4 regions of the Priestia sp. SIMBA_032 genome follow, and region 2 is predicted to be linked to each of the others. Evidence: riboswitches for the same ligand, from Rfam matches in the RefSeq annotation. Region 2 holds a riboswitch; each other region holds the start of a gene.
The links. Region 2 has a riboswitch for cobalamin ahead of SB717_RS21195 (HoxN/HupN/NixA family nickel/cobalt transporter). Riboswitches for the same ligand answer to the same signal wherever they lie in the genome.
Positions count from the first base shown of each region.

Region 1 (7,650 bases), on a different contig from region 2:
CAGATACAGCGTGTCATAAAAATGACTTTGGGCAAATTGTTCTACTGCTTTTAACAGCTGCTGTCCAATGCCTAGACGCCGGTACGCTGGATCGACATAGCATTTTACAATCTCAGCTGCAGTTTTATGTTCATATTGCTTTTTTAATGCATGAAACCTTCCATCGTAAGCGTATAAACCTATGGTTCCAATTACTTGTTGACTTTCCATAACAGCTGCAAAAAAAGCAGCTCATTTCGCTTGAACATAATGTTCATTAAAATGAAGCAAATCCACAGGAAGCTGATTTTTTTCCAGCATAGGAAACAGCTCATTTCGCATATTCATGACAAACTGAATCACTTCAGCATCCTTTTCTGTTACTTCTTTAATTTGATACATTTGTACTTCTTGCACGTTTATTGTCACGTCCTTTTATCTGTCATTTTATACTTTCTCTTTTCCCTCTCTATGTCTCAATATTGACTATGGGGTTACATCTAAATGCTGAGTCAGCATATAATACTCGCTTGGATTTGTTGTCCAGTTTTTCACTTTTTGATTGTAAGCAACAACAATGTTTGGATATACAATCGATGACGTCAGCATTTTTCTATTAATCAAGGCGGTTGCTTGTTTGGCTAATTGATCTCGTTTTGCGTCATCTACTGTTGAATTTAACTGCTGAATCATTTTTGTTAGCTTATCGTCATTAATCCGACTGGCATTTAAACCACCGCCCGGCAAATAGTTCGTACTTAAATAATAGCTGGCATCCCCTCTAGGTGCTGTGATAAGGCTGTACAATGCTAAATCCCAATCATCTTTTGCCATTATATATTCATCGCTATCTTCAACTAGGTGAATCTTAATAGTAATTCCTAACTCTTTCGCATTAGACTGTATAAGCTGAGCAATTAAAGGCAGTTCTGGCAGAGAGCTGTATGTGACAAGAGAGAGCGATAGTGGCTTTCCATTTTTGATTGCTTTGTCATTTTTGATTTGATAGCCTGCTTTCTCTAAATATTTTTTAGCAGATGTCATACCTCTTTGCTCATTAGCAGTACTATCAGCAAAAGGAAATTGGGGTAAAAATGGACCTCGAGCCGCTGTCGCTTGATTGTTCATTATGCTGCTGACAATTTCTTTTCGGTTCAATAAAGCATCGATAGCTTTTCTTACAATTTCGTCTTTTAATGCGTCATTGGTTTGATTATAAAGCAATAAATGGGTACGTACACTAGGTACTCCACTTACCTTAAAAGACGGATCTGTTTGTAAAGTGCTCAAGCTTTCTAAAGGCGGGCGATAAATAATATCGGCTGTCCCGGACTGAAGAGCAGCAACTCGCGCATTAGCATCTTCGTTAAATGCAAAAATCGCGTTTTTTAATTTCACTTTCCCATCCCAATAATGTTCATATCTCCCTAATTTCACTTGATTTCCTTGATCAAAAGACAAGACGCGAAATGGACCCGTACCAATGGGCTTCTTAGTTATATTAGAAGCATCAACGTCTATAATAGCTGTATTTGGATGCATTAATTCAGAAGGGAATTTAGGAATCGGTTCTTTTAACGTAATTGTCAGCATGTGACCGTTCGCTTTCATTTCTTTAATATTTAAAGCGTTTTTCATCGCATAACTTTGATCTATCGTTCTTTGAAGAGAAGACTTAACGGCATTTGCATCCAGCGCTTTTCCATTTTGAAACGTGATGTTCTTTCTTATCATAAATGTCCATGTAAGGCCGTTATCTTTCGTTTCCCACTTTTCAGCAAGCCAAGGCTTTATTTTTAAATCGTCGCTGATTTTAACAAGCGTCTCCCCTACTCCCGCACGAACTGCTGTATAATTATCATCCGTATGAGGATCAAGCGTTGCAGATGTAAAATTAAATAAGAACGTTACACTTTTATCCGTTTTCTTTCTTTCTTTTATACTTACGCTCTCTTCATTAGGAGCGCAAGCAGTGAGGCAAAGTAACACAAGAAATATCATAGACACGAGTTTTTTATTATTTATCATTGATTTTTCCACCTTCTATTTTAATACACAAAAAAGCACTTCTAAAAAGAAGTGCTTGTCTTCACAACAAATTCAGATAAACGTATCCCTTGTTTATCTTATTTTTGATTCTGCCAAAACACCTCCCTATCCTCGTAGGTTATTGTGTGCTGAGATTTATGGCAGGTCTCCTGGCTTCAAGTCATTGCCTTATACCGCCTTCCCGTCTCTAAATAGACAGTGGCTTTTTGACATAAGGCTCCTTGTTACAGTGGCGGGACCGCTCCGGATTTGCACCGGATTCCCTTTTAAGGCAATTGACAAAAAACAATTACCACCATAAAAGCTTGTTATTTAATTTAGTAGCGTGCTCTTGAAACTCTAGAAGTAGAAGCTGATGGTGAAACATCTTCATCATCAAATCCAGTGGCAATAACGGTTACCATCATTTCGTCCTTTAAGTCTTCATTAATCACAGATCCAAAAATCATATTTAAGTCCTGATCAGAAGCAGACGTGACAATATCTGCTGCTTCCTGTACTTCGTAAAGACTCAAGCTACTGCCGCTCGTAATGTTCAACAGCACGCCTCTTGCTCCATCAATCGATGCATCTAGCAGCGGACTAGAAATCGCTTTTTTCGCTGCTTCGATTGCCCGGTCTGATCCGGAAGCTCGTCCGATACCCATAAGCGCAAATCCTTGATTAGACATGATTGTTTTTACATCAGCAAAGTCAAGGTTAATCAGCCCCGGAACAGCGATTAAATCTGAAATACCTTGAATACCTTGGCGAAGAACATTATCTGCTTCACGGAATGCTTCAAGCATAGGCGTCTTTTTATCGACAATTTCAAGCAAGCGGTCATTTGGAATCACAATAAGGGTATCTACCGATTCATTCATCGCAGTAATACCGCCTACTGCTTGCTTCGTACGTTTATTTCCTTCAAACTTGAACGGGCGAGTGACTACTCCAATTGTTAAAGCATTTAGTTCACGGGCAATTTGGGCAATAACCGGAGCTGCTCCAGTACCAGTTCCTCCGCCCATGCCAGCTGTTACGAATACCATATCTGCGCCTTGCAGTACTTCTTGAATTTGTTCTCTGCTTTCTTCGGCTGCTTCTCTTCCTACTTCCGGATTAGCTCCTGCACCTAATCCTCGCGTTAAGGCCGCACCAATCTGCATTTTCACATCTGCTTTAGATAAGTTAAGCGCCTGAGCATCCGTATTAACGGCGATAAATTCTACCCCTTGTACACCATGTTCAATCATACGGTTAACGGTGTTATTTCCTCCACCGCCGACTCCAATTACTTTAATTCGCACTAATGGTGATACATCTGCATCAAATCCAAACATTCTAAGTTCCTCCTCAATGATCAAAATTACTTTCTCTTATTATCCGAAAAAACACGTGAAGAACCTTTTACTACTATATTTAACGCGTAACTGTTCTTTTGTTTTACAGATTTTATACATTTCTCTTTTAACCTTTAAATCTTTACATCTTTATGTAAAATTATTGTTGTTCTGAAGTTAGTACGCCGAACTCTTTTTTGGTTTTCCCACTCAAAACGGCATATAAGCTTATTGTATCATTCATTTGACAGATGTCTGTATTTAATTTTGAGTAAGATGTGACTAAGAGAATAATATTTTTATAGACAAAATGAGAAAAAGCCCTTAGAAATAAGGGCTTCTCTAAATAATAAACCGTTTTATAATTTCCCAGTTAAGAATTGAGCTTCTCCCATGCCAAAGCTCCAGTCAGCATTACCGTTCTCAACAATTGAAATCATAATGTCGTTTGGCTGAATACCGCAGCTTTCTCCCAGCTCTTTTACAATTAATTTGTAAAGAGCTTGTTTTTGCTCTTCTGTTCGCTGTTTGCTCGTCACACTTATAATAACCAAATCCTTGCTTCTCTCAAAGCCAAGACCTGTATCTTCAATAATCATTTCATGAGCAGGATGCTGATGTACAATTTGATAACGATCGCGTTCTGGGACGCCAAAGGCTTCTAGCATCGCTCGGTGAGTAGCGTCTAGTAATGCTTTTAACTCTTTTTCGTCTCTTCCTTCTATTACATCAAATCTAAGTAATGGCATACTAAGTAACCTCCAGCTTTTTGCCTAATGTATTATTGCTTTATCATATCACAACTATCATTTGTAAAAAAAAGATATGCTATTCACAATGTGCTGACCTCAAACGCTTCAATAAAAGCTGAATCTAATAAAAAGAAATGAGCAGCATAACGGCTCATTTCATTAGTACAAAAACATTTATAATAAGAGCTAAAATACATACAGATACAATGGCAATGAGTACGTTCATCACAAGGTTTTGCGAGGATGTTTTGGCTTGTTTTTTCATATCAGCCCGACTCATCTGTTGCTTTTCATGATCACTTTTAGACATCACGTAGCCTCTCCTATTCATCAAAATGTCAGCAGTGTGTAAATGATTTTTGAGAAACCTTGATCCAGTTCTTGTGTATAAACAGCATCACATGCAGGTTACCAACAGTTATTTTAGCATGTTTTGTCAAATAAGTGGACTATGTAGCGCTTCAATTTAGTATTCACGGCCAAATATATTTAAATTCGTTGCTTTTCTCTTCTTTTCTCGCTATTGTTTGAGGAGAAGGATAATTAGATACGATAAAGGATGATACGATATTGAATAACCATACGCAGCTGCCTCAGTATATCTACACATACGCATGCAGCGAAGAGGAACTCTCACTATGTCAATTAGAGAGACGCTCTCTTTTTGAAATTGAAACTGAGAAACCTATCATAAAAAGTGCCGTTAAACTTGATCCAAGCAGAAGCCCTTTTATCAAAGAGCGATTAGATATTATGTATGAAGCAGATGACCTTGCGGATATTTGCAAACAAGTAGAAGATATTGACCTTGGAGATCAAACATTCAAACTCATTTTTATGAAAATTAATGACTTGGAAAAAGATCAAAAAATAAGTTATAAAGGTCAGCGTGCTGTTGAACGTGATGTGGGTTGGCATTTTGTAGCAGAAGCAGACTTGCATAACCCTGACCATTTGTTTGGCATTGTTACGTTTGAAGGACGCTGGTATTTTGGAAAATATCAAAAAAGTGAAGCTGTATGGCTGCATCATTTGAAGAAACCGCGTGAATACTCTACGGCACTCAGTACCCGCCTTGCAAGAGCTGTAGCTAACATTGCCGTTCCAAATCCTGAAGGAATCAAAGCGATTGATCCATGCTGTGGTATTGGTACAGTCCTGGTAGAAGCTCTTTCAATGGGCATTGATATTGTAGGACGGGATATCAATCCACTTGTGACCGACGGATCTCGTGAAAATATTGCGTATTTCGGCTTAAGCGGTGATGTCAAAACTGGACCGATTTCGGATGTTACAACTCACTATGATGTAGCTATCATCGACATGCCTTACAATCTCTACACCCACGCGACGCCTGAAGATCAGCTTTCTATTTTGAAACACGCTCGCCGCTTTTCGGATAAAGTAGTCGTGATTACAGTAGATACGATTGACCATATGATTCATGAAGCTGGCTTTTCTATTTCAGATCGCTGCGTAGCGCGCAAAAGCGTATTTTCTAGACAAGTAGTTGTATGCGAATAAAAAAAGACACCAGTCTAACAGGCTGGTGTCTTTTGATTTACCACTCTTTAGGTTCATAGTCTAATTCTTTGAATAGCTGCGTACGCTCTTTTTTCGTTAAATCTCTCCATTGCCCAACAGGTAAGTTGTTTAAATGGATATTCATAATACGCGTGCGCTGAAGGCGGTATACTTCATATCCAAGCACTTCACACATACGGCGAATTTGACGATTTAAGCCCTGTGTTAAAATAATTTGAAACTCGTACTTAGACAGCTGTGTCACTTTACAAGGAAGCGTTTTTGTACCCAGAATCTTTACTCCCTCAGACATGTTTTTGATAAACTCCGGTGTAATGGGCTTATCTACTGCAACAATATATTCTTTTTCATGTTTGTTTTCTGCACGTAAAATTTCGTTAATAATATCGCCGTCATTTGTAAGTAAAATTAAGCCGTCTGAATCCTTATCTAGTCGTCCGACATGGTGAATACGCAAAGGGTGATTGACTAAGTCAATGATGTTTCCCTTTACTTTTTTTTCACTCGTACTTGTAATGCCGACTGGTTTATTAAGCGCAATATATACATTGTTTCGAGCAATCCGAAGCTGTTGGCCGCTTACTCGAATATCATCGCCAGGCTCAACTTGATCTCCGATTTTTGCAACCTTTCCATTGACGGTTACTCTTCCTTCACTAATTAACTTATCTGCCCCTCGTCTTGACGCTTTGCCAGATTCGCTAATAAATTTATTCAGTCTCAGGTGAATCACAACCTTACATTTAAAAATTTTAAAATTTGTCTCTTCTATTAGAAACAGATATGTGTCAATTTCTATACCGTCCCTATCGTAACATGCTATACGCTTCTCGTCTTCTTTTAATTTCATTACTTGATCATATTTTTTTAACAGTAATAGAAGTATAGATCCAAAATACTTTGTAATCTTATTCTTAACATTTCAAGCAATGCTTACACCTGTCAAACTAACGTCACTCTCCACTTCTATAAGACCTAAACGTCTAGATTGACTGATCCGTATAGGGGTATAGGGTTGCTACTATTATACTGACCGATCAACTAGTAATTATGTCAGGGAGCTGTTTTCATGGAATCAACCAATGGCGTAGGTTTAAGCATCGGTCCCGTGATGACGCTTGCTTTAAATCAAGTACCTAAACCTCTTCACGCTCACGGTTCAGCCATTTCAAATACGATTAACCAAGTTTCAGGTGCGATTGGACCCGCTTTGTATACAAGTATTATGACTATGGCTTCTCAGCACTTTATTCAACAATCAAATGAAACGAATAAAACGCTGTTACAAATAAAAAGTATGACAAGCAGGGTGCATACCGTCTATTATGTAGCCATCGCTTTCGCTATCGTTTCGTTCCTGCTCGCTCTCACGTTAAAGAAAAAAGACCAGCAGCGGGAGACGCAATAAATAAGAAGCTAACGAGAGCTGCTCATGATTTGAGCAGCTCTTGTTACATGCAGAATTTATATTATAAATGTAAGAGCAATCATAGATACTATTAAAACAAAGATAACAATACTATTCTTTCTTTTTACCTTCCATGCTTCAATAGCACCCGCGATACCACCAATAGCTAAAATAAAAGCACCTATAATATGGAGAGGCAGCAGAGATAATACTCTGCCTAAACTCGCCATCACTCCTCCAATCAATATAAATCCTGTTGTTACAATAGATTTTAAAGATGTTAAGTCTCGGATAGCTTCTTTTTTTTCAGTTTTACTCAGTTTAAAGTACTCTATTATGCTAAAAACAGCCGGTGTTCCCCATAAAATAAATAAGTCAACTAATCTATCCGTATCTACACTCACTGTTTATTCACCACCTTTATCAATCCCTTATGCACTTTTCCTAACCCATTTTTTAGAGATGAAAAAGGCGGCTGTAGCTGCTACAACGGGAATTGCAAAAGCAAAGCTAGGTGAATGACTGCCGAAAATGACTTCATTTAATAAACCTTCAATTGAACTCCACATATCCGCGCTTTCTGGAACATACCAAA
Region 1 is NZ_JAWRXD010000009.1:98,934-106,583, forward strand. Features, by position in the region: partial or broken gene SB717_RS22870 (GNAT family N-acetyltransferase) at 1-213, opposite strand, end outside; gene SB717_RS22875 (hypothetical protein) at 232-396, opposite strand; gene nikA (nickel ABC transporter substrate-binding protein) at 466-2,007, opposite strand; cobalamin riboswitch at 2,151-2,343, opposite strand; gene ftsZ (cell division protein FtsZ) at 2,346-3,350, opposite strand; gene SB717_RS22890 (tautomerase family protein) at 3,710-4,099, opposite strand; gene SB717_RS22895 (hypothetical protein) at 4,254-4,412, opposite strand; gene SB717_RS22900 (TRM11 family SAM-dependent methyltransferase) at 4,673-5,626, shown strand; gene rluF (23S rRNA pseudouridine(2604) synthase RluF) at 5,664-6,380, opposite strand; gene SB717_RS22910 (MFS transporter) at 6,717-7,055, shown strand; gene SB717_RS22915 (hypothetical protein) at 7,112-7,459, opposite strand; gene SB717_RS22920 (hypothetical protein) at 7,487-7,650, opposite strand, start outside.
Region 1: another riboswitch for cobalamin. It lies ahead of nikA (nickel ABC transporter substrate-binding protein); the one in region 2 lies ahead of SB717_RS21195 (HoxN/HupN/NixA family nickel/cobalt transporter).

Region 2 (7,650 bases):
TCTAATTTCATTCCCAGTTTGGCTGCGATTGACTGAGCGCATTCAAATAGCTCTTCCGTTTGTTTAGACTTCACCATTGGAGGACGGTTCATGCCTCCCGTTACTTCTAGCTTAACCCCTTTTAAAATGGGTGTTAAATTCAAAATAATACCCGTCATGCGCTCCGCTTCTTCTTCTGTAGAAACACGTAAATCCACGTGCGCTTCTGCATATTCCGGCACTACATTTGTACCGCTGCCTCCGGTAAACGTCCCAACGTTCACCGTTGTACCTTTTTCATAATCAGTTAAGCTCTGCAGAAAAATCACTTGGCGCGCCAGTTCTTCAATCGCATTGATTCCTTCTTTGTGATGATTACCCGCATGTGCTGCTCGTCCCCATACTTTTACGGTGAAGATCCCCGCTCCTTTGCGCGACGTTTTTAACGCACCTGAACCCGCCACCGCCGGTTCCGCTACTAGCACCGCTTCGCTTCTTTGTGCTTCTTCTTCTATATATTTTTTAGAAGAAATTGACCCAATCTCTTCATCCGAATTGCAGAAAAACACAATTTTTTTATCGAGCGCTAAGCCAAGCTCTTGAATCGCTTTGATCGCCCATATAGATTGCACAATGCCGCCTTTCATATCTAAAATTCCCGGACCATACAGCTTGTTTCCCTCTGTTCTTAGACTCAGCCTTCCCTTTTCCCATACCGTGTCAAAGTGACCGATGATTAAAAGCTGCTTCTCTCCTTCTCCAATCGTAAATTTTAAGTGGTTTCCGACTTCTTTTTCTTCTATAATTTCATACCCTACCCCTAAACGCTTTTGAAATAGCTCTGTTAAATACATTCCACACTGATCTACTAAATCTTTACTATAGGACGGTGATTCTTTTTTCACAAATCCCACTAGATCTTCGAGCATCTCTTGTTCGTGTTCTTTTAAATAACTAAATACACTTTGTTCTACCATTACCTGACTCAAATCAATTCCTCCTCTAGAAAACCCCTGCTGCTTGCATCAAATGCTTTTATTTATTGTACGTATAACTATGTTCTACGTTTCACATAACGATCTTAAATTATCCTTAATTATAATGGTTTTCAGACAATTTTCCATCCTTTAAATACAGATAATACTTTAACTTATTCATAACCGACCGAAAATAGCCATAAACTTCAACAAATTCATACAAAAAAGCTTCAATCTTCAACAGATTAAAGCTTTCGTTTGACTAATTGACATTTATTTTAATATTCTTCCCTTTCGACTTCACACTCACAAAAACAAACATAGACACTAAAAAAATAAATAGAATAACACCAACCATTTCAAAGTTTACTTCGGCCCATGGGTTAAAGAAAGTGAATGCTAAATAGAATGACACACCATACGCGAGAACAACAATAACCCAGCCCATCAAGCGGGAAGCAGATTGCCCAAACTTACTCGATTCATTCACCATTTTATGTACAATCAGTGAATCGATTGTATCTGTCAGCATCATACCAAACATAAATACTAGTCCTAATAAAAGCGGCGTATACTTGCCTGCGTTTCCTACAGCTAGAGACCACACGGCCGTTTGACTGACTGTTTCGGCTGCTAAAGCGAACAACGCTCCTACAAGAATAATTAAAAAAGGATTCGTTGTTCCTTTTGCTATTTTCGGAATAAACTTCCCTTTTAACCCGCTCAGCTGAAACTCTTCCTCTTTATTTTTAGTTCGAAGCAAATGATATGTGTTTAATGTTCCAATCAGAAAGAGAGAGAGAATAGATACCCAAGATGCAAAATGATCGAAATATGATGGAAACGTAAAATTCTTCATCACCACGCCCAGCACCCCGGCCGTGACGGCCACCATTCCTCCGTGACCTAGTGAAAACAGCGTGCCGACCCACGGGGCAAAACGGCTCCCCATTCGCCAATTATATCGGGTCTGGCCATCAATAAAAGCTAAGTGATCTGCATCCAATCCGTGCCTGATTCCTAATAAAAAGACAAGTAAAAAAACTGATAAACCTTCCATTTCCTACACTCCTTTTTTTAAAATAAAACGTAAAAAAGCCTCAATTCTATAGAAATTGAGGATGTGTCGGCATATGAAAATAAACAGCAATTGCTCACTGCGTACCTTGATACACCGCCTCTTTCCTAGAAGAGTCAAGTGTACAGAATAGGTAGGTCTCCTGGCTTGAGATCATCATTTTCTACCGCCTTCCCCATTTTGAGTGACGATAAGATAGAAAACTCCCTGCTTACAGTGGCTGGACCGCTCGAGATTTGCACTCGATTCCCTGTTACCTCTTACGCTATGTAAGAGCACCTAAACTGTGCGAATGATTCATTTTCTTCCTCATTATACTAGTACCGCTTACAAATGAATAGAGAAAATTCAAATAAAAAAGCCCTGCTAAGCTTTACATGCTTAGCAGGGCTTTTTAAAGCAATTAAACTACTTCTACCGTTACGTCTACGTTGCCGCTGATTGCTTTTGAATACGGGCAGTATGAATGGGCTAGGTCTATATATTTTTTAGCTGTTTCTAAATCTAAGCCTTCGATATGAGCTTCAAGCGCTACTCCAATTTTTACTCCTTGATCAGCTTTATCAGGAAGCAGCTGAACAGTAGCTTTCACTTCACTGCTTTTGATTTCTACGTTATGTTTTTTCAACATAAATTCTAACGCGCTGTTGAAACAAGCACTGTATCCAGCTGCAAATAGCTGCTCTGGGTTTGTTGCTGTTGTTGCTTCTCCACCAAGCGCTGGCGGTGTTGCCACGTCTAAGTTAAAGATGTTATCTAAAGAGTGAACTTCTCCTGTTCTTCCACCTGTGTTAACAACTGTTGTTTCATATAAAGCTTTCATGTATAAATCTCTCCTCTTTTTTAGTAATTGTATTAAAAGTTTTTAATTTATCGTTTCTGTAATTTAATTGTACACAATTTAATTTTAAAAAACAAGTATTAAATACATTAAAAATTTCCCAATAAAAAAAGCCGCATATGTGCGACTTTTTCTTAATAATATTGAGACTGCCTGTCATAAGCTGATTTTCGAAAAATAGACAAATTGGTAATAGCTCTCATGATTTTCGTATTAAAAATAACATAATGAATAAACAGCGCCAGCACGCATCCTAAAATAGCTCCTGTTAACACATCGAATGGATAGTGAACGCCAACCCATACGCGTGAAAATGCAATAAGTGCACCCATGAAAACCCACATGCGTCCTGAACGTTTGAAATGCAGCCAAATGGTAAAAGTGATAACTAATGCAGATGTAGCATGATCGCTTGGAAATGAAGAATTCGCGGCGTGATCAATGAGCTGATTCACGTGGTGAGAGATAAACGGACGATCTCGATAAGCAAATAAACTAATCACTTTATTGATAATGACTCCTGTGGCACAAGCACATAAAGCTTGAAATGCTACAACACGGCTGCCGTTTTTATTAATGAGTAAAAACAAGCCGAGTAAAACGATAAGTACATACTGGGCGTAATCTGCAAAGAATACCATTAGCGAATCTACAAACTTCACATGCGAGGCATACTGATTCACCGCATGGAAAATGGTATAGTCTACTGAATTAATAGCTGATAACATAATCGAAATCCTTTCTTATTTTTAAATGTCATTAGCTATCTTATCAGTTTCTTGCGAAAATGAACATTATTTCTCGGGCTATTATTGATATATTTAGTAAATAACCATTGATTTCCTTATCATTTATACACCCCCAATCTCTCCGTGCTATAATGTACGCAACTATACATAGACACAAGGGGGAATTTTTTTGAGTAAAGGCAGAATTTTAATTGTAGAAGATGAGCGCAAAATTGCTCGTTTGATTCAGCTCGAGCTTGAACACGAAGGGTACGAAACGGGCATGGCTTACACGGGATCAGAAGGATTGGCAGAGTTTCAAGAACACGATTGGGATTTGCTGCTTTTAGATGTGATGCTTCCTGAACTGAGCGGACTCGAAGTACTTCGTCGCATTCGAGCAAATGATGATCAAACGCCCGTTATTTTATTAACAGCTCGAGACGCCCTTCCTGATAAGGTAAGCGGACTAGATTTAGGAGCGAACGACTACATTACAAAGCCTTTTCAAATTGAAGAGCTTTTTGCACGCATTCGCGTATGGCTTCGCCATCCTGCATCAGCATCGTCTGCTGAACAAGAAACGGCCACTCTCCAACTAGCCAATTTAGTCGTTAACGAAAAAACGCGAGAAGTTACACGTGAAAATGAAGCTATTGAGCTGACTCCTAAAGAATATGATTTGCTTGTCTATATGCTTCAAAACAAAAATCAAGTGCTGAGCTTTGAACAGCTTCTTACAAACGTATGGGGATTCGATTACTACGGAGACACGAATATTGTATACGTATACATTCGGTATTTGCGCAAAAAAATTGATGCTCCATTTTCAATACCCTACATTCAAACAGTGCGCGGCGTTGGCTATATGCTTAAGGAGTAGCTCATGAAACTGCAAACAAAGATTATCCTTACATCAACTGCGCTGCTTTTTATTCTGCTAGTGATTGCAAACAGTTCGGTTTACTTTATTTTCAAGAAAACCATGGAAGACAATGCAATTGAACGTTTGCAAGCAGAAACAAGCAACGTAACAAATGGGCTAAAGCAAACGAGTGCGACGGTTAAACAAGCCAATTTGCTTCGTGCCTATTTGCCTCCTAACGGAATGATTCGTATTTTACCTAAATCCGGCAGTCCTTTAGTTGTATCCGTTACGGATCAAACGAAAGAGCTTCAGGACTTACCTTATTCCTATTATTCAAATGAACAAACAACTATCAAAGAAGACGACGGTCATCTATACGCAATTTCACATACTCCCGTCATTTGGACGAACGGTGAAGTCGTTTCTTTGGAAGTCACGGAAAAACTGGCAGATGTGGAACAATCTCTGCAGACATTAAAATTTATCTTGCTCATTGCCTCTCTTGTTATATTAATTCCAACTATATTTGCTGGACGGCTTTTAAGTAAAATTATTTTGCGGCCTATCAAATCTCTTATTCATACTATGGAAGAAATTCAAGTGTCTCGCACATTCAAAAAAATTGACCTCTCTTCTCCTTCTAAAGATGAGTTAGATCAAATGGCCAATACCTTCAATAATATGATGGATTTATTAGAGGAAAACTATAAAAAGCAAGAGCAGTTTGTATCGGATGCTTCTCATGAATTAAAAACACCCCTTACCGTGGTAGAAAGCTATGCCAATATGCTAAAACGCTGGGGAATGAAGCGGCCAGACATTTTAGAAGAAGCCATCGAAGCCATTCACTCGGAGTCTTTGCGGATGAAACAGCTTACGTCTCAAATGTTGGTACTCGCGAAAGATGAATCTCAGTGGGAGCTTCACATGGAACACGTAGATGCGGCCGCTATATGTACACAAACAATCAAGCATCTAGAACAAGCCTTTGAACGAACCATTTATTTAAGCGTAAAAACTGATCATCCAATTGTAACAGCCGATGAAAAACGGTTAAAGCAGCTGCTATACATCCTGTTAGATAATGCCATTAAATATAGTGAAAAAGCGGTAGAAGTAACTATAGCAAGAAACGAAAGCTTTATGATTAAGGTCACAGATCAAGGAATTGGTATTCCAAAAGAAGACTTATCAAACGTGTACGAACGCTTTTTTCGCGTAGATAAAGCAAGAAATCGAGAAACCGGTGGTTCAGGACTCGGATTATCCATTGCTCGAAAGATTGTAGAAGCCCATAGCGGAAGTATTGAGATTAGCAGCGATGAAGGAAAAGGGACATCCGTAACGGTTTGCTTTCCTCTTAAAAATCTCACCGTTTCTTAGAGATTTTTAAGAATTGCCTGCTATACTACTTTTTAAGATACTGGAGGTGAATGTATGAAGAAAACGGTGCTTTTTATACTTATCTTTCTTGCCGTTGGTTCAGCTTGCTTTTACGGAATCGCAAAAGCAATGAATCGATCTGATACTATTTTATCCGAATCTGACGTCAGCAGTATGATTCAGCAAAAATACGGCGGCACGATTGAAAATGCAAACTTTTCTCAAAAAGATGATGAACCGATTTATCGAATCACTTTGCTTAAAGATGATATTCCATACCACATCACAGTAAATGGAGAAAATGGAGAAGTCCAGTCATTAATCAAACAAAAAGTAGAGAAACCAACGTCTACTCAAACTAAAAATGATACAGAAGAAGAGCAAAAAAAGAGCGAGCAGCCACCAGTTTCTCCTACATCCGACGAGCCTCTCATTTCAATGGAACAAGCAAGAGATATTGCTTTACAAAAAGTAAAAGGAACGTTTTCCTCAGTTGAAATAGAAGAGGAAGAAGGCCAGACCTTCTACGAAGTCGAAATTGATCAGTCCAAAACAAGAGAAGCTAAAGTGATGATAAATGCTTACTCTGGGCATGTAGATTCCATAACCTATGAAAATGACGACGATTAAAAGTACAGCGGAAAGCTGTGCTTTTTTATACACCTTTATTTATTTCTAAGAAAATTTTAAACTTCTTCTTCTTTTCCTTTAAAGTTCATTGGCTAAGATAGTCTTAACAACAAACCAAGGAGGCCGTAACATATGAAAGTTATTACAACCGTTTTAGCCAGTGCAGTATTAGTCGGTGGATTAGGTGCAAGTGCATATGCCATGACAGATCAGCCCAAAAGCAATGACAAGAAGCAAACCACAACGATTGAAGAAGCAAAGGCAAAAGACATTGCTCTTCAAAAAACAGAAGGCGGTGACATTACAAATATCCAATTAGCCGTAGATGACGGCGTTAAACAATATGAAGTAGACATCACAAAAGGTAATAAAGAATACGATGTAGATATTGACAGCAGCAGCGGTAAAATCATTGAATTTGATGAAGAGCAAAAAGACGATGAAGATGAGAGAGAAGAGAATCTCCAAAACGCTTCCCCTGCTATTTCATTAGATCAAGCAATCAAAACAGCTTTAAAGAGTGCTAAAGGAACCGTCAATGAAACGGATTTAGACCAAGAAAACGACCGTTTAGTATATGAAATTGAAATTGACACAGCCGATAAACGTGAGGCAACTGTTTCAGTAGATGCCAAAAACGGTGACGTAATCAGTGTAGAAATAGATGATTAATAGAAAAAGCACGTTCCAAAAGGAGCGTGCTTTTTTATACCGCTAATTTAATAACCGTTAACACAATACCAATCAAGAATCCACATAGAGCGCCGTTCACTCGAATCCACTGCAAATCCTTTCCGACATTGTTTTCCATCATATCAACAAGCGTTTCATCATCTAACTTGTCTAAGTTTTCTTGAACAAGCTGTCCAATTTTCGAATGATTATCTTCTACAAAGCTCATGATTTGCTTTTGAATGGCCGTATCAATTGCTTCTTGACGCTGTGCATCCGCTTCAAGAGCATTCAGCCAGCTCTCCACGTAGGGAACGGCGTACCTTTTCATAAATTCAGGGCTTTCAATAAATGCCGTCACTTTTGCTTTCATTTTATCAACGATTTCTGTTAATTTATTCGTTACATTTAATTCATTAATCGTTTTTTGTTTCCATGCTTCTAATTTTTCAAGAAGTTCTTCATTCTGCTCCAAGCCTTGCAGCTCTTTTCTA
Region 2 is NZ_JAWRXD010000007.1:52,371-60,020, reverse strand. Features, by position in the region: gene SB717_RS21200 (M20 family metallopeptidase) at 1-956, opposite strand, end outside; gene SB717_RS21195 (HoxN/HupN/NixA family nickel/cobalt transporter) at 1,219-2,016, opposite strand; cobalamin riboswitch at 2,150-2,332, opposite strand; gene SB717_RS21190 (organic hydroperoxide resistance protein) at 2,438-2,857, opposite strand; gene SB717_RS21185 (undecaprenyl-diphosphatase) at 3,010-3,603, opposite strand; gene SB717_RS21180 (response regulator transcription factor) at 3,794-4,486, shown strand; gene SB717_RS21175 (HAMP domain-containing sensor histidine kinase) at 4,490-5,854, shown strand; gene SB717_RS21170 (PepSY domain-containing protein) at 5,909-6,484, shown strand; gene SB717_RS21165 (PepSY domain-containing protein) at 6,617-7,156, shown strand; gene SB717_RS21160 (DUF445 domain-containing protein) at 7,191-7,650, opposite strand, start outside.

Region 3 (7,650 bases), on a different contig from region 2:
TTAATACGGATGCACCTATTAAAATCATTCTTTTTTTCTTCTTTACGTCTATTCCCATAAACTGAGCGGATTGATCGCCAAATGCTAAGCCGTTCAGCTCTTTAACATGTAACAGCAGTATAATCGTACCGACTAAAAAGAACGGCCCTAAAATTTGAATATGAGACCATCCTCTCATTGATACGCTTCCCATTAGCCAGTATAAAACCTGTCTTACATCTTCTTCAGGAGAAAGAGCTACAATTAATGAAATAAGCGCGCTCATAAAGGATGATAAAATAATCCCTGCTAAGATGATGGTTTCATTGGCCAAATTGCCGCTTGCGAGTTTCGTAATACCAAAAACTAAAAGAAGAGTAATAAAACCAGATACAATGCCGACTACAGGCAGTGTGAAGATAGACAAACCAAAAATACTCCAATGAAAATAAATTGCCATGACAGAGCCAAGGGTTGCACCTGAGGAAACCCCGATCGTATAAGGATCAGCAAGCGAGTTTCTTAATAGCCCTTGAAAGGCAGCCCCTGCTATTGAAAGCGAAGCTCCTACTAAAAATGCCACCAGTACTCTTGGAAAACGAATTTGCCAAATGATTAAATCCATGTTTTCCGGACCGTGATATAAGGATAGCCCGGTAAGGTGGCCAATAATAATTTTGATTGTATCTCCTACGGTTAACGAAACTGTACCAATAAATACGCCCATAATTACCGAAGTACATACAATAAATAAACTGACTATGTATAAAATAGATGCTTTGTTTAAAAAAATACGTTTAAAAATCAATACGTTCAGCTCCTCTAGGAAACGAGGCGTGATGTTTTACATTACATTAACCATTCATTTTCCTGTCCATAAACCATGTTTCCATCCTACATAGTATTGGAAACAATCATCTTTTATTTGTTACGAGTGCTAGACTGTTGAACTAGGCAACGTAGAATAGCGTACTAAAGTTCCCGGTGAAAAAACAAGCGAAAACCTCTACAAGCTACACTTTTTGTGCTTGCTCGGGGCTTTTATAGTTGTCAATTAAATGATAAAGCTTTTCCATATCTACAGCTTCTCTCACATATGCTGCTGCTTTTGAAAAAGACTCCTCTTTTTGCAGGCGACTGTTGAATGTGTCCGTAATAGGCGGCAATTTTTTATGTTTACGAATTTGATTAAGCAAAGCCCTGCGCAAAGCATCGTTATGAAACACATCATGAACATACGTGCCAACAACGTTGTCTTTAACCGTTCCTTCTTTTTCATGCTCTACCACTGCAAAAGCTTCCGTGGTACTCTTAGAAACCGTCTTTCCCATATGAATTTCGTAGCCTTCAATCGAAACTCTTTCACTTTCTAGCTGGACATACCCAGCAACTCTTTCTGTTTTTTTGCTGGTTGTCATAACGGTTTCCACTGGAAGCAAGCCCAGCCCTTTAATGGATTCAATCCGAGATTCTACTGCATCAGGGTCTGTAATTGTCTCCCCTAGCATTTGATATCCTCCGCAGATGCCAATGACGTGAACGTTCGTTGTGTTCAAGACTTGATTAATGGCTAGAGCCAGGCCGCTTTCTTGTAAAAACTGCGCATCTTCAATCGTATTTTTGCTTCCTGGTAAAACAATTAAATCAGGCGTACCTAATTGCGACGGCTTGGTTACAAGCCTCACGTGACAGTCTTCTTCTAAGCTTAAAGGATCGATGTCTGTAAAATTTGAGATGCGAGGATACGAGATAACCGCAATATCGATTTCTTTTAACGGGTTCACAAGCGTTGAGTAATTTCTGAGTGATAACGAATCTTCAGCGTCAATTTCCACGTCATGCATATAAGGAATCACTCCTAGTACCGGAACTCCCGTGTATTCTTCAAACCACTTCAACCCCGGTTTTAAAAGCTCTAAGTCTCCTCGGAATTTATTGATTAACACCCCAATTACTCTAGGTTTATGTTCATCTGGGAGCAATTGAAGAGTACCCACTAAACTCGCAAAAACCCCTCCTTTATCAATGTCTCCTACTAACACAACAGGGGCTTGGGCTATCTTTGCTACGCGCATATTTACCAGTTCCCGATCGTTCAAATTCACTTCAGCAGGACTTCCAGCACCTTCAATCACAATTCGATCATAATGATTGGCAAGCTCTTTATAAGACTCCGTGATAACGTTCAAACCTTCATTAAAAAATTCTTGCCGATACTGAAAAGCAAACATATTACGAAGCGGCTTTCCATGAACGACAATTTGAGATTCATGATCACGAGTTGGTTTAATCAAAATAGGATTCATATTGGTTGTTGCTTCGACTCCAGCCGCTTCTGCTTGAATTCCTTGCGCTCTTCCAATTTCTTTTCCATCCATTGTAATGTATGAATTAAGCGCCATATTTTGCGATTTAAACGGTGCAGTTTGATAGCCGTCTTCTTTAAAAATACGGCAAAACGCTGTAGCAATCATGCTTTTTCCAGCGTCTGAGTGCGTTCCTTGAATCATAAGAGGTTTTCCTTTTTTCACTTTTTCCACTCCCTATCACATAAAAAAACCTTAACTGTAAAAGTCAAGGTTTGGTCATGCGCTCATTAACACATTGTCTTGACTTATTTCTCCCACCGAAAAATAAGGGGTTTTTAAAAGCAGGTCTCCTGGCTTATGCTTCATTTTACTTCTGCATCCTTCCTAGTTTGACTAGTGGGTCTTTGCAGGTTCATCCACATTTACAGTAGCGGGGGCTGCACCGGATTTACACCGATTTCCCTATTATCCTCCTTAGAGGCACTTTTAAAATCATTTATTCTTTATTGTAACGAATTTTATAACCATTCACAATAACGATTTTCTTCTATTATTATATATTACTGTGTTTATACTTATTTGGGTCTCTTATGCTATAATAACAATTATTTTCCAAACATCTTATGAAATAGTTAGGAAGGTGCTCGTAGTTGAAGAAAAAAATCATTTATATCTTTATTAGTTTGCTTGTTCTTTATGCTGTAATCATGTCTTTTTGTATGTATCAAACCGCTCATCAGCCTGTTCCGCAAAAAGCAGATTATGTGCTTATTTTAGGTTCGAAAGTAGATGGAGATCAAATGTCTCCTAGTTTAAAAGAACGAGCAAAAACGGCTTTATCTTATTTAAAGACTCATAAACAAACAAAAGTTATCGTAACGGGTGGAAAAGGATCCGATGAAGAAATTTCTGAAGCAGAAGCAGCCTATCGTTTTCTACGAAAAGAAGGAATTAAAAAGAATCGAATTATAAAAGAGGATCAGTCAACTTCTACTTTTGAGAATTTCACTTTCACTAAAAAGAAAGTTGATATTCAACACAAAAAAGTCGTGCTTGTTAGCAGTGATTTTCATTTATTTCGCGCCTCTATTATTGCTAAACGTCAGGGTTATGATGTTTATTCTTTAGGTGCAAAGACACCAAATTCAATTAAACTTCAAGCCTACTTTCGTGAGTATGCTGCTATCTTAAAAACGTGGCTGTTTGATAAATAAATAGAGTACACCCCTGTACAAATAAAAAACACGGCATGAATTCATGCCGTGTTTTTTATTAATCATCTGTATCGATAACTGCTTTTGGTAAACCTGTGTATTTCGCCCAGTAGAAAATACCGATTGAAACAAGAGCAATTAAAATTAAGTCAAGCGGGTTGCTTAGCACACCCTGTCCTCCACCAAATGAGCCTAGGTAAGAGATAACAAGCATAATAATATAATAAGCAACTAGCCACCAAGCAGATTTAAGCTGCTGTGCAAATTTTACAACGTCAGTTGGTACGTATTTCTTAAATGCTACGTAGATAACAACCATTAGAAGCTGTGATCCTAGAAGCCAAGAAATTGTCGTCCATCCTGACCAATATACGATGTATGAACAGAAGATAAATGAAACAGGAGCAATAACGCTCATACCTTTTAATTTAAAAGGCTTTTTAAGGTCTTTTGCATTTACTCTGAATGCAGCAGCTGAAATTGGCGCAATCGCATAAGACAGAATAAGTGCCACTGAACATACGTTTACTAGCGCTTCCCAAGAAGGAAATGGCAGTGTCCAGAATACGGACATTCCAAATGATAGCCATAGTGACGCACGTGGAATTCCTGTTTTCTTATCTACTTTTGAAAAACGTTTAAATAGTGTTCCATTACGAGACCAAGCATAAACTAAACGAGAAGTTGTATTCATGAAGATGTTCCCGTTACCGCCTGGTGATAAAATAGCATCAAAAATAACAAGCGTTACTAACCAGCCAAGGCCTAAAATAAGTGCAATATCTTTAAATGGTAAAGAGAATTGCTCTTGAATTGTTCCCCACCCTCCTGATAGCATATCAGCCGGGATGTTACCAATGAACAATACTTGCAGTGCTGTGTAAATAATCGCTGAAAGTACAATACAGATAATGAGCGCGATTGGAATATTACGCTGCGGATTTTTAACTTCACTGGCTACAGAAACAATAGGGTGAAGTCCTAGGTAAGCAAACATAACGCCACCTGTTGAAATGGCTGCTTGAATACCATTAAAACCAAACGGAGTAAAATCGCCAGTTGTAAAGTTAGCTGATTTAAAGTGATAAGCTAACACGACGATAATTGTAAGAGGAACCGCATATTTGAACACAGATATAATAACATTTGACTTAGCAAATGCTTTTACACTTACGTAGTTAATGATAAAAAATAGCGTTAATAACGCGAACTGAAATAACCAGCCGATTGTAGTAGGCGATTCAGAACCATGTTTAGTTAGACCAGGAAGCCAAAAAGCAACATACTGACGTACAGCCGTTACCTCGATGGCAATCAAACTAGTGTAAGCAATAATGGTAATGAATGAAATTAAGTAACCCACTAAATGACCGTGTGAGTAAACCGGATAACGGATAATTCCACCGGTACGCGGCAGCGCTGCTCCAAGTTCAGCATACACTAAACCGATAAGTAAAATAATGACTCCGCCAATCAGCCACGAAAAACTTCCGGCTGGACCAGCCTTTGACGCTACGTTACTAACCGCAAATAACCAGGCGGAACCAAAAATAGCCCCCATCCCAATTAACGTTAGGTCAAGTAACGATATTGATTTTTTAAACTTTCCTTGATTTCCTTGATCAGACATAATATCCTCCTTTAAAATTTCCACTCCACACATCTACGCCCTTGCGTCCGATATGGGATTCTTTACATCATCCTCCTCTTACTAAGACCTCACAAGTGGATATGTTAACAAATATTCTCTAAAAAACCAAGTTAAAAACTTTATTTTTTTGTAAAACATCGTTGAATTGCTTATGTATAGCGCATAAATTCCACAGAAGATTTGAGGACTACTCCTCCTATTTAACCGCATTTTTCTTAGGTTAAACATAAAAGAATATTCAAACTATTTGTTGTAAAAAAAAGGTCTGGGACATAACGAAATCGACCGCTAGAAGCGGCTACATACGCAACCCCAACGCTTGCCATACCAATAAAAAAATCCGAACGATTTATCGTTCGGATTTTGCTTCAGCTAAAATAATTTTGTCCGTGCCTCTTTTTTTGCTTATTTAAATACTTTTACACGTTCACTTAGCGGTTGAAATTCTTTTTCACCCGCAGGTGCCACGGGATTACCAAATGGCATTTGGGCAATTAATTTCCATGAGCTTGGAATATGCCAAGCTGCTTTTACTTCATCATCAATCAATGGATTGTAATGTTGCAATGTTGCTCCTAGGCCTTCGAGCTCAAGCGCTGTCCAAATCACATGCTGCAGCATGCCGGATGATTGGTTAGACCAAACCGGGAAATTTTCACTGTAAGATGCGAACTGCTTTTGCAGCCCTTCAACTACTTCTTGATCTTCAAAGAAAAGAACTGTTCCATAGCCGCTTCCGAATAAGTTCATTTTTTGATCCGTATCTGAAAAATTTTCAGCTGGAACAATTTTACGAAGCGTTTCCCTTGTAATATCCCATACTTTATCATGCTGTTCGCCAAATAAAACGACTACGCGTGCGCTTTGGGAATTAAATGCTGAAGGAGTATGTTTCACCGCAAAGTTAATAATTTCTTCAATTTTTTCTTCTGATATTTTTACATTTTTATCAATTGCATAAATAGAACGTCGGTTTTTAATTGCTTCATAAAAATCTTTTCCAGCCTGTTGTTGATCACTTGATTTATCAAATAATTTATCTAAAAAACCCATTTTCCACACTCCTAATTGTTTGTTTTTTTAACCTTAAATTGCATGTTTATACCCTTCCCCCTGATAAAAGGAGATAAACAAGATATAATGAATTCTTATATCTCTAATTCGAGATATTAAACTAAAAAAATACTAATTGAAATTTAATTACTTTATGTAACTTACTTTACAATGATTATTATTACCTGTCAACAGAAAAATTATTATTTTTTTGTTAATCATCAAAAGAGGTTGAGACATAACGAAATGAATCCAATCTAAAATGAACAAATGGGATATATGAGCTGAACCGCTTTTTCCGCAGGAGTCTTCGTCGTGCCCTTCAATCAACTGCTAGAAGGAACGAAACAGGTGAAACCTACGTTCACCGTAATAAAAAAACGAACCGCTAATCAAAAATTTTGATCAAGGGTTCATTTTTTCACTTCGTCTAAAATACTTTTATTTCAGCTTTTTTTATAGATACTTAATGTTCATAATTCATCTTTCGCGTCATTCCCCCGTCTACTACGAGGTTAGCTCCTGTTACAAAATCATTTTCAGCGTTTGTTAAGTACATACACGCTCTTGAGATATCCGCCGGCGTTCCAACTCGATTAGAAGGATGCTGCGTATGATCGATTTCACGAAGGCCATCGTAGTCAGATGTCTCGATCCATCCTGGAGAAATAGCATTTACCGTGATGTTGTCATCACCAAGCGAAATGGCAAGTGCATGAGTTAAAGCAACGATGCCGCCTTTTGTAGCGGCATAGGCTTCGGTGTGAGGTTCAGACATTGTAGCTCTCGTAGAAGCTAAGTTTACAATGGAGCCTCCGCTTTTGTTTTTTCTCATCACCTTAGCTGCTTCGCGAGAGCATAGAAACACGCTGCGCAGGTTCGTATTGATAATGTCATCCCATTCATCAATGGTTAGATCATACGGTGATTTCCAGCGGGAAACACCTGCATTATTAATTAAAATATGTATCGTTCCGTACGTACTGACCGTTTTTTTAACGAGATGTAAAATGTCGCTTTCTTTTCGGACGTCTGTTTTTACAAAAATGGCTTCTCCGCCTTGTCTTTGAATAGCCTCTGCATGACGCTCGCCTTCGATTTCGTCCACATCTGCCAGTACCACTTTTGCTCCTTGTTTCGCGTATGCGCGTGACACATCTTTACCTATTCCGTTCGCAGCTCCGGTAACAACAACAACTAAATCTTTAAACGACATATCATCTCCTCCTTATACGCTTTATTCACTTTTTTCTTCGTCTTTAAACAAGTGATCCGTGACGAAAAGAGCAAACGTTTCAGCCGTTAACTTGCATCCAGAAGCTTTTGGATGACCTCCTCCTCCAAGGTGCCCAACAATTTCGGCTAAGTTGATTTCGTCTTTTACTGCACGGAAGCCAATCTTTTGGCGCCCCATGTCCACCATAACGGAAAAGTCGATATCTTC
Region 3 is NZ_JAWRXD010000004.1:334,846-342,495, forward strand. Features, by position in the region: gene SB717_RS15955 (FecCD family ABC transporter permease) at 1-787, opposite strand, end outside; gene SB717_RS15960 (cobyric acid synthase) at 993-2,519, opposite strand; cobalamin riboswitch at 2,612-2,791, opposite strand; gene SB717_RS15965 (YdcF family protein) at 2,939-3,502, shown strand; gene SB717_RS15970 (APC family permease) at 3,561-5,132, opposite strand; gene SB717_RS15975 (nitroreductase family protein) at 5,559-6,206, opposite strand; gene SB717_RS15980 (SDR family oxidoreductase) at 6,673-7,422, opposite strand; gene SB717_RS15985 (DHH family phosphoesterase) at 7,444-7,650, opposite strand, start outside.
Region 3: another riboswitch for cobalamin. It lies ahead of SB717_RS15960 (cobyric acid synthase); the one in region 2 lies ahead of SB717_RS21195 (HoxN/HupN/NixA family nickel/cobalt transporter).

Region 4 (7,650 bases), on a different contig from region 2:
CTTCAGAACGTCCTTTAAATAAAGGATGTAAGAATGTTAAAGCAATTAACACAATAGCTAACGGATAAATAGCTGTTAAGACCGGAACCGAAATAGCGATTAATTCCGTTAAGCCAAAGTTTGCTACAACGGCGCTGAACGCTGATAAAATGACAGCAATCAACTTATAAGAAACACTTGGAAACAGCTTATGGAAAAAAGATGAACAAGATGTTACAAGACCTACACTTGTCGTTAAACAAGCAACGGTAATCATCAGACCTAAAAGAATTCCACCGTAAGAGCCAAAGTAGTAATTTGATACTTCAGCTAAAACCGTACCTCCGTTATCAAGACGTCCAAGCTCTGATACGCTTGAAGCACCCATATAGGACAATGCACTATAAATAAGAGCTAAAATAACGGCAGCGATAGCCGTAGCTTTTGCACAAATTGTGATAATTTGTCGGTTAGTTTTTGCTCCTTTTTCTTTAATTGCATTAATAATAATAATTCCAAAAACAAATGATGCTAGTGTATCCATTGTTAAGTAGCCTTCTTGGAAGCCTTTAAAAAATGCGTGTGTTGTATAAGCTTCGCTTGGTGCTTCAAATTTTCCAATTGGGTTCACAACGGCTACAACTACCAATATTCCAATAAACGTTAATTTAATAGGTGTTAAAACTTTCCCTACTAAATCGACAATTTTCGCAGGGTTTAGCGAAAAAAAGCAGGTAATAGTAAAGAAAATTACCGTGAAAATGATAAGGGGAAGGTGCCCTGAATTTTCTGATAAAAAAGGCTTAACGCCAATTTCGAACGAAACGCTTCCCGTTCTTGGCATCGCAAAAAGCGGTCCGATTGCCAAGTATAAAATCGTAGTAAAGATAATACCAAAAGCTGGGTGTACGCGACTAGCTAAAGACTGCAGATCCTCTTTTCCGGAAAAACCAAATGCGAGAACACCTAGAAGAGGCAGACCTACACCCGTTACTAAAAATCCAGCGTTTGCTGACCAAATATTGCTTCCGGCAGACTGACCTAACATTGCAGGGAAGATTAAATTACCTGCGCCGAAGAATAGGGCAAAAAGCATAAAGCCAATAACCACTATAAATGAAAAAGGAACTTTGTTTGACACGTTAAAACCTCCAAAATTATAAATGCTTTTTATTATCGTGTTGAATAATTAAAATTTTCAGAATTTTATATTCGAATAATAAAAATAAACATGTATCGTATTATACTAACCTAAAATGCATATTTCAATATAAAATTTTATTTTTTTAATTTATTCGCTGAAATAGCAAAAATAGAAAAATACTTAGCAAAAAAATCTCAGTATACAACAATTATTTGATATGATAAAACAGAACCGTGGCTTTTAAAAATTTGCATGTGCGGCCTTACATCCTTATTAGGAAAGAACTGTTTACATAAGGTGCTGTAAGGATGTATATTTATACACGGTTCGTTGAACCGCATATGCTCGATGGATGAAAGTCAACTGTGCGAAAGGAGCAAGAAAGTGAAAAGGTTAGGTCTAGCAACTCAGATTCTAATTGGACTGATTTTAGGCGTAGCTGTAGGTGCTATCTTTTACGGAAGCGATACGGCCATTTCTATTTTACAGCCGGTTGGAGACATATTTATTCATTTAATTAAGATGATTGTCGTACCGATCGTGATTTCAGCATTAATCGTAGCGGTCGCAGGAGTAGGCGATATCAAAAAATTAGGTAAGCTTGGCGGAAAAACAATTCTTTATTTTGAGATTGTTACAACCATTGCGATTGTAGTGGGGATTATTGCCGCGAACTTATTCCATCCTGGTGCAGGGGTTGATATGGGACATATTGAAAAAAGCGATATTTCTCAATATGAGGCAACGGCAAAAACGTCTGAAAGTACAGGGATTGCTCAAGAGCTTCTTCATATCGTTCCGACAAACGTCTTTCAATCGGTAGCAGAAGGCGATCTTTTACCAATCATTTTATTTTCCGTACTGTTTGGTGTAGGCGTAGCTTCGATTGGAGAGAGGGGAAAACCTGTTTTAGCCTTTTTTGAAGGCGTCTTGGATGCAATGTTTTGGGTAACTAATTTGGTGATGAAATTTGCTCCAGTAGGTGTATTTGCACTTATTGGTGTTAATATTATAAAGTTTGGTGTCGGATCACTTATTCCATTAGGAAAATTAGTGTTCGCCGTTTACTTCACCATGATTTTCTTTGTGCTTGTGGTTCTTGGAATTATTGCTAAAATGGCTGGAACAAGCATGTTTACGCTCATAAAAGTGTTAAAAGACGAGCTGCTTCTTGCATTTACAACGGCAAGTTCAGAAGCTGTTTTACCTTCTCTTATCAAAAAGATGGAAGACTTCGGTTGTTCTAAGTCGGTTACATCGTTTGTAATTCCAACGGGCTACACGTTTAACTTAGATGGTTCAACCATTTATCAGGCGCTGGCATCGCTGTTTATTGCTCAAATGTACGGCATCGACCTTTCCATTATGGATCAAATTCAGCTCCTTCTTGTGCTAATGTTAACGTCAAAAGGAATGGCTGGTGTACCAGGGGCATCGTTTGTAGTTGTACTTGCTACACTTGAATCCATGGGCTTCCCTCTTGAAGGCATGGCATTTATTGCAGGAATTGACCGCATTCTTGATATGATGCGTACCACAGTTAACGTAGTAGGAAATGCTTTAGCTGCGATTGTGATGTCGAAGTCTGAAGGTGAATTTGATAAGCAAAAATCATTAAATTACACAAACGAATTAAAGAAATCAAACATAGCTTAAAACAAAAAAGCCGGGCAGCTGCCCGGCTTTTTTGTTTGGGGCTGCCTGTTATCTTTTTTGAAACATATGGTAAAATAAAAGAAATGAGAGACAAAGGAAGTGTCATAATGACGGAAACTGTTCAGTTAATTAAAAAGCTTGTTTCGATTCCCAGTCCTTCTGGAAATACAGAAAAGGTAATTTCATTTGTCGAAGACTATGTAAAAGAGCTAAATATTCAAACGTATCGTAATCGAAAAGGAGGCTTAGTCGCTACTATTCCCGGTAAAGATACAGATCACCACCGCATGCTGACGGCTCATGTCGATACATTAGGTGCTATGGTAAAAGAAATCAAACCGAGTGGACGTCTGAAAATCGACCTGATTGGAGGGTTTCGCTACAATTCTATTGAAGGAGAATATTGTGAAATTGAAACTTCATCAGGAGAAGTATTTACAGGAACCATCCTTATGCATCAAACATCTGTGCATGTGTATAAAAATGCAGGGAAAGCTGAGCGGAATCAAGAAAATATAGAAATTCGATTGGATGAAAAAGTACATAGCGCAGAAGATGTTCGCAGCCTTGGAATTGAAGTCGGCGACTTTGTTTCGTTTGATCCTCGTGTAGAAATAACAAAAAGCGGTTTTATTAAATCTCGTCATCTCGATGATAAAGCAAGCGTAGCTTTATTGCTTCAGCTCATGAAAACAATTCAAGAAGAACAGATCGAACTGCCATACACTACGCATTTTCTCATTTCAAATAATGAAGAAATTGGATACGGAGGAAATTCGAACATTACGCCTCAAACAGTAGAATACTTAGCGGTTGATATGGGTGCTATGGGAGATGGACAATCTACTGATGAATACACCGTGTCTATTTGTGTAAAAGATTCAAGCGGACCATATCATTACGGTTTGAGAAAACATTTGGTGGAGCTAGCTAAGCAGCATGATGTTCAGTACAAATTAGATATTTATCCGTTTTACGGATCAGATGCTTCTGCTGCTATTCGTGCCGGACACGATATCGTACACGGCTTAATTGGTCCAGGAATTGATTCTTCTCATGCGTTTGAGAGAACGCATCGAGATTCATTGAATCATACGTATAAGCTTCTCTATTACTATGTGCAGTCGAACATGGTTCTGCTTTAAGAAAGGAATATTTAATTAGTGTATTTTTATGCAAAGGAAAGAACAGGACGGGATTGCGATGTCTGTACTTTCCTTTCTTAAAAAAGAAGCCGGCTGTCCGGCTTCTTTTTTTTATAAATACTATATATTTTTTACTGGTGAATCAACAGTTGGTTAAAAAAGCACCTTTTTAAAAAAGTACAATACTGCTTAAACCTTTTGTACATTTTGTTCATTTACAGAAGTTAAAATGTTTTTAAATTTTTAAAAGTTTCTTGTGACAAGTTTTGTAGAATGGGTTTTCAAAAGGAAATGGTTTCGTCATAATGTGGATATAGCGATCACTACAATAATCGGAGGCGAATCTTTTCATGTGGGTACTGACGGTATATGCTGGAAAAGAAATGAAAATGTTTGAATTTGATACTGAAAAGCAGGCGAGAGAAGCTTTTGCCAAAACAAATGGCTGTAAAGTTCTTTCAGAAGTCGTGTATTATAACGATCCTCATTTAACATTAGTTGCTATATAATGAAAAAACAAGAGCTGGCTTTATGCTCTTGTTTTTTTATAGATGCTTGTATCCTTCGAAAAGAATAGAGTTGAAATAAAAAAAAATGTACGCTATGATATGGTAGTTACTTCTATTATTCTGATAGTTTAAAAGGTTCATATATATCAAACAGCAACAGTAAAGATGCCAAGAAGGCTTAATAGGGAAACTGGTGAAAGACCAGTACTGCCCCCGCAACTGTAAGTGTGGACGAACGAGTATAACCACTGTGGAAAAATCACGGGAAGGTTCTCAAGTAGAATGATACACAAGTCAGGAGACCTGTCTTTATTGTGAAGTTTCTATTTCTCCGGGGAGCGGGAAGGGAAACGTTGGCTTAAAGTGGCATTCGTGTACACTCTTATTCTGACGTTTCACCCGCTCGCATATTAGCGAAGCGGGTTTTTCTCATGTCGCAAAACTACATATCGTGCAAAAAAGGTGCGCAATGTTTACATTGCGTTAAATGGGAAGTCTGGTGTGAAGCCAGCGCGGTACCCGCCACTGTGAAGATGAGCTGATTGCATATGCCACTGTATTCGGGAAGGCGTAATCAAGTGATGAATCGAAGTCAGGAAACCAGCCTTTTTCTAATGCGAAGCTTACCCTACGGGATATAGGTGGAAGTGCAAAAACTTAGTTTGAATTTTTCTGCGCCTCTATCAATGATAGAGGCGCTTTTTTTTAGTAAAGGAGCGAATGAGTGTGACGACTTGGAACTTAAATGGAACAAAACATCACGTATTGATTTGTAATGGAAGCAGCTGTATGAGAAAAGGTGGAGAAGAAGCCACCCAAGCTATTCGAAATAAAGTGACGGAACTGGATTTGGATGAAACGGTTCATACAACGCGTACACGCTGTAACGGAAGATGTAAAGATGCTCCTGTAGCTATTGTGTATCCTTCAGGAGATTGGTACAAGCAGGTCACTGAAACCGTGGCTCACCGGATTGTCGAAGAACATTTAGCAGGAGGCTGCAGTATAAAGGAATCGCTTATTTATGAATATGATCAAAATGGTTTCGTTTCTCCGGAAAACAGTGACTCCATAGAAGGAATTGACAAAGTAAAAAGTAACGCATAAAGGAGGAGCTAGCATGAAAGGTAAACTATTAGTTATCGGATTTGGGCCGGGAAGCTTTGAACATATTACACAGCGAGCAAGAGAAGCCATTCAAGAAAGTGATATGATTATCGGTTACAAAACCTATGTGGAATTAATTCAAGGACTGTTAACGAATCAGCAAATTATTAGTACGGGAATGACCGAAGAAGTAAGCCGTGCACAAGAAGCTGTAAAGCAAGCTGAAGCAGGAAAAACCGTGGCTGTCATTTCAAGCGGAGATGCAGGAGTATATGGAATGGCAGGCCTTGTGTATGAAGTGTTGATTGAAAAAGGCTGGAAAAAAGAAACGGGCGTAGAGCTGGAAGTAATTCCTGGCATTTCGGCTATTAATTCATGCGCATCCCTCCTTGGAGCGCCCGTGATGCATGATGCTTGTACAATTAGTTTAAGTGACCACCTTACGCCTTGGGAACTAATCGAAAAAAGAATCGAAGCAGCTGCACAAGCAGATTTTGTAGTGGCTTTTTACAACCCAAAAAGCGGAAGACGAACAAGACAAATTGTTGAAGCGCAGAGAATTCTATTAAAGTACCGTTCTCCTGATACGCCTGTTGGTCTTGTGAAAAGTGCTTATCGTGACCGTGAAGAAGTCGTAATGACCAACTTAAAAGACATGTTAAATCATGAAATTGGCATGCTGACTACCGTTATTGTCGGGAATTCATCTACGTTCTTTTACGACGATTTAATGATTACACCGCGCGGATATCAGCGGAAATATACCCTCAACCAAACGGAGCAGCCGCTAAGACCGCATCAGCGACTTCGAAAAGAAGCGGAACCATGGGCTCTCGATCAAGAAGAGACTGTAAAGCAAACAGCTTCAGCTATTGAAGCTGTTCAGACCAAACCAGAAGAAACAGCAACTTCACGAGCCCTTGCAGAAGAAGCGCTTCAAGCAATTTTAGGTGAACCTACTTCTGCGGTCGTACATCAGCCAATACAGTCTATTTTCGAAGTGGCGGTTAGTCCAGGACTTGCAAATAAGAAATTTACGCCTGTTCAAATGACAACACTAGCAGACGTTGTTGGTGAAAACGGTACGATGGAGTATACACCTGACCATCAAATCAAACTGCAAATTCCAACGACTCAGCCAGATGTGATTATTAAAAAGCTCCAAGCAGCTTCCTTTTTACTATCTCCGGTCGGAGATGTGTTCACAATCAAAGCGTGTGATTTTTGTGACGGAGAAAAAAGCGATGCTATTCCACATACGGAAGAATTACAAAAACGCCTCGGGGGAATGGACATGCCAAAAGAGCTGAAGCTTGGTATTAATGGATGCGGTATGGCCTGTTACGGTGCTGTTCAAGAAGATATCGGCATTGTCTATAGAAAAGGTGCGTTTGATTTATTTTTAGGAGCTAAAACGGTTGGACGCAATGCGCATTCAGGTCAAATCGTGGCGGAAGGCATAGCACCTGATGACATTGTTGAAATAGTGGAAAACATTGTCCATGAGTATAAAGAAAAAGGTCATCCTAATGAGCGATTTCATAAATTTTTTAAGCGTGTGAAGAACGTTTACGGATTCGACTATCAAGATATAACACCAAAAATAAAAATAGAACCAGCTCCGTGTGGAGATTAAAAAATAGGAGGGCATTATATGAAATCAGTTTTATTTGTCGGTCATGGAAGCAGAGATCCTGAAGGGAACGATCAAATTCGCGAATTTATTTCGACTATGAAGCATGATTGGGACGCATCTATTTTAGTAGAAACGTGTTTTCTAGAATTTGAACGCCCAAATGTAAGTCAAGGCATTGATACATGTGTGGCAAAAGGAGCACAAGATGTAGTTGTAATTCCAATTATGCTCTTGCCTGCCGGCCACTCTAAAATACATATTCCGGCGGCTATAGATGAGGCTAAGGAAAAGTATCCACACGTAAACTTCGTATACGGACGTCCCATTGGCGTTCATGAAGAAGCCCTTGAAATTTTAAAAACGAGATTACAAGAATCAGGAGAGAATTTAGAAACTCCAGCTGAAGACACGGCTGTTATTGTCTTAGGGCGAGGAGGAAGTGATCCTGATGCAAACAGTGATTTATATAAAATT
Region 4 is NZ_JAWRXD010000003.1:5,016-12,665, forward strand. Features, by position in the region: gene brnQ (branched-chain amino acid transport system II carrier protein) at 1-1,120, opposite strand, end outside; gene SB717_RS10150 (cation:dicarboxylate symporter family transporter) at 1,508-2,779, shown strand; gene SB717_RS10155 (M42 family metallopeptidase) at 2,887-3,924, shown strand; gene SB717_RS10160 (hypothetical protein) at 4,275-4,433, shown strand; cobalamin riboswitch at 4,580-4,758, shown strand; cobalamin riboswitch at 4,877-5,056, shown strand; gene SB717_RS10165 ((2Fe-2S) ferredoxin domain-containing protein) at 5,160-5,540, shown strand; gene cobJ (precorrin-3B C(17)-methyltransferase) at 5,554-7,176, shown strand; gene SB717_RS10175 (sirohydrochlorin chelatase) at 7,195-7,650, shown strand, end outside.
Region 4: another riboswitch for cobalamin. It lies ahead of SB717_RS10165 ((2Fe-2S) ferredoxin domain-containing protein); the one in region 2 lies ahead of SB717_RS21195 (HoxN/HupN/NixA family nickel/cobalt transporter).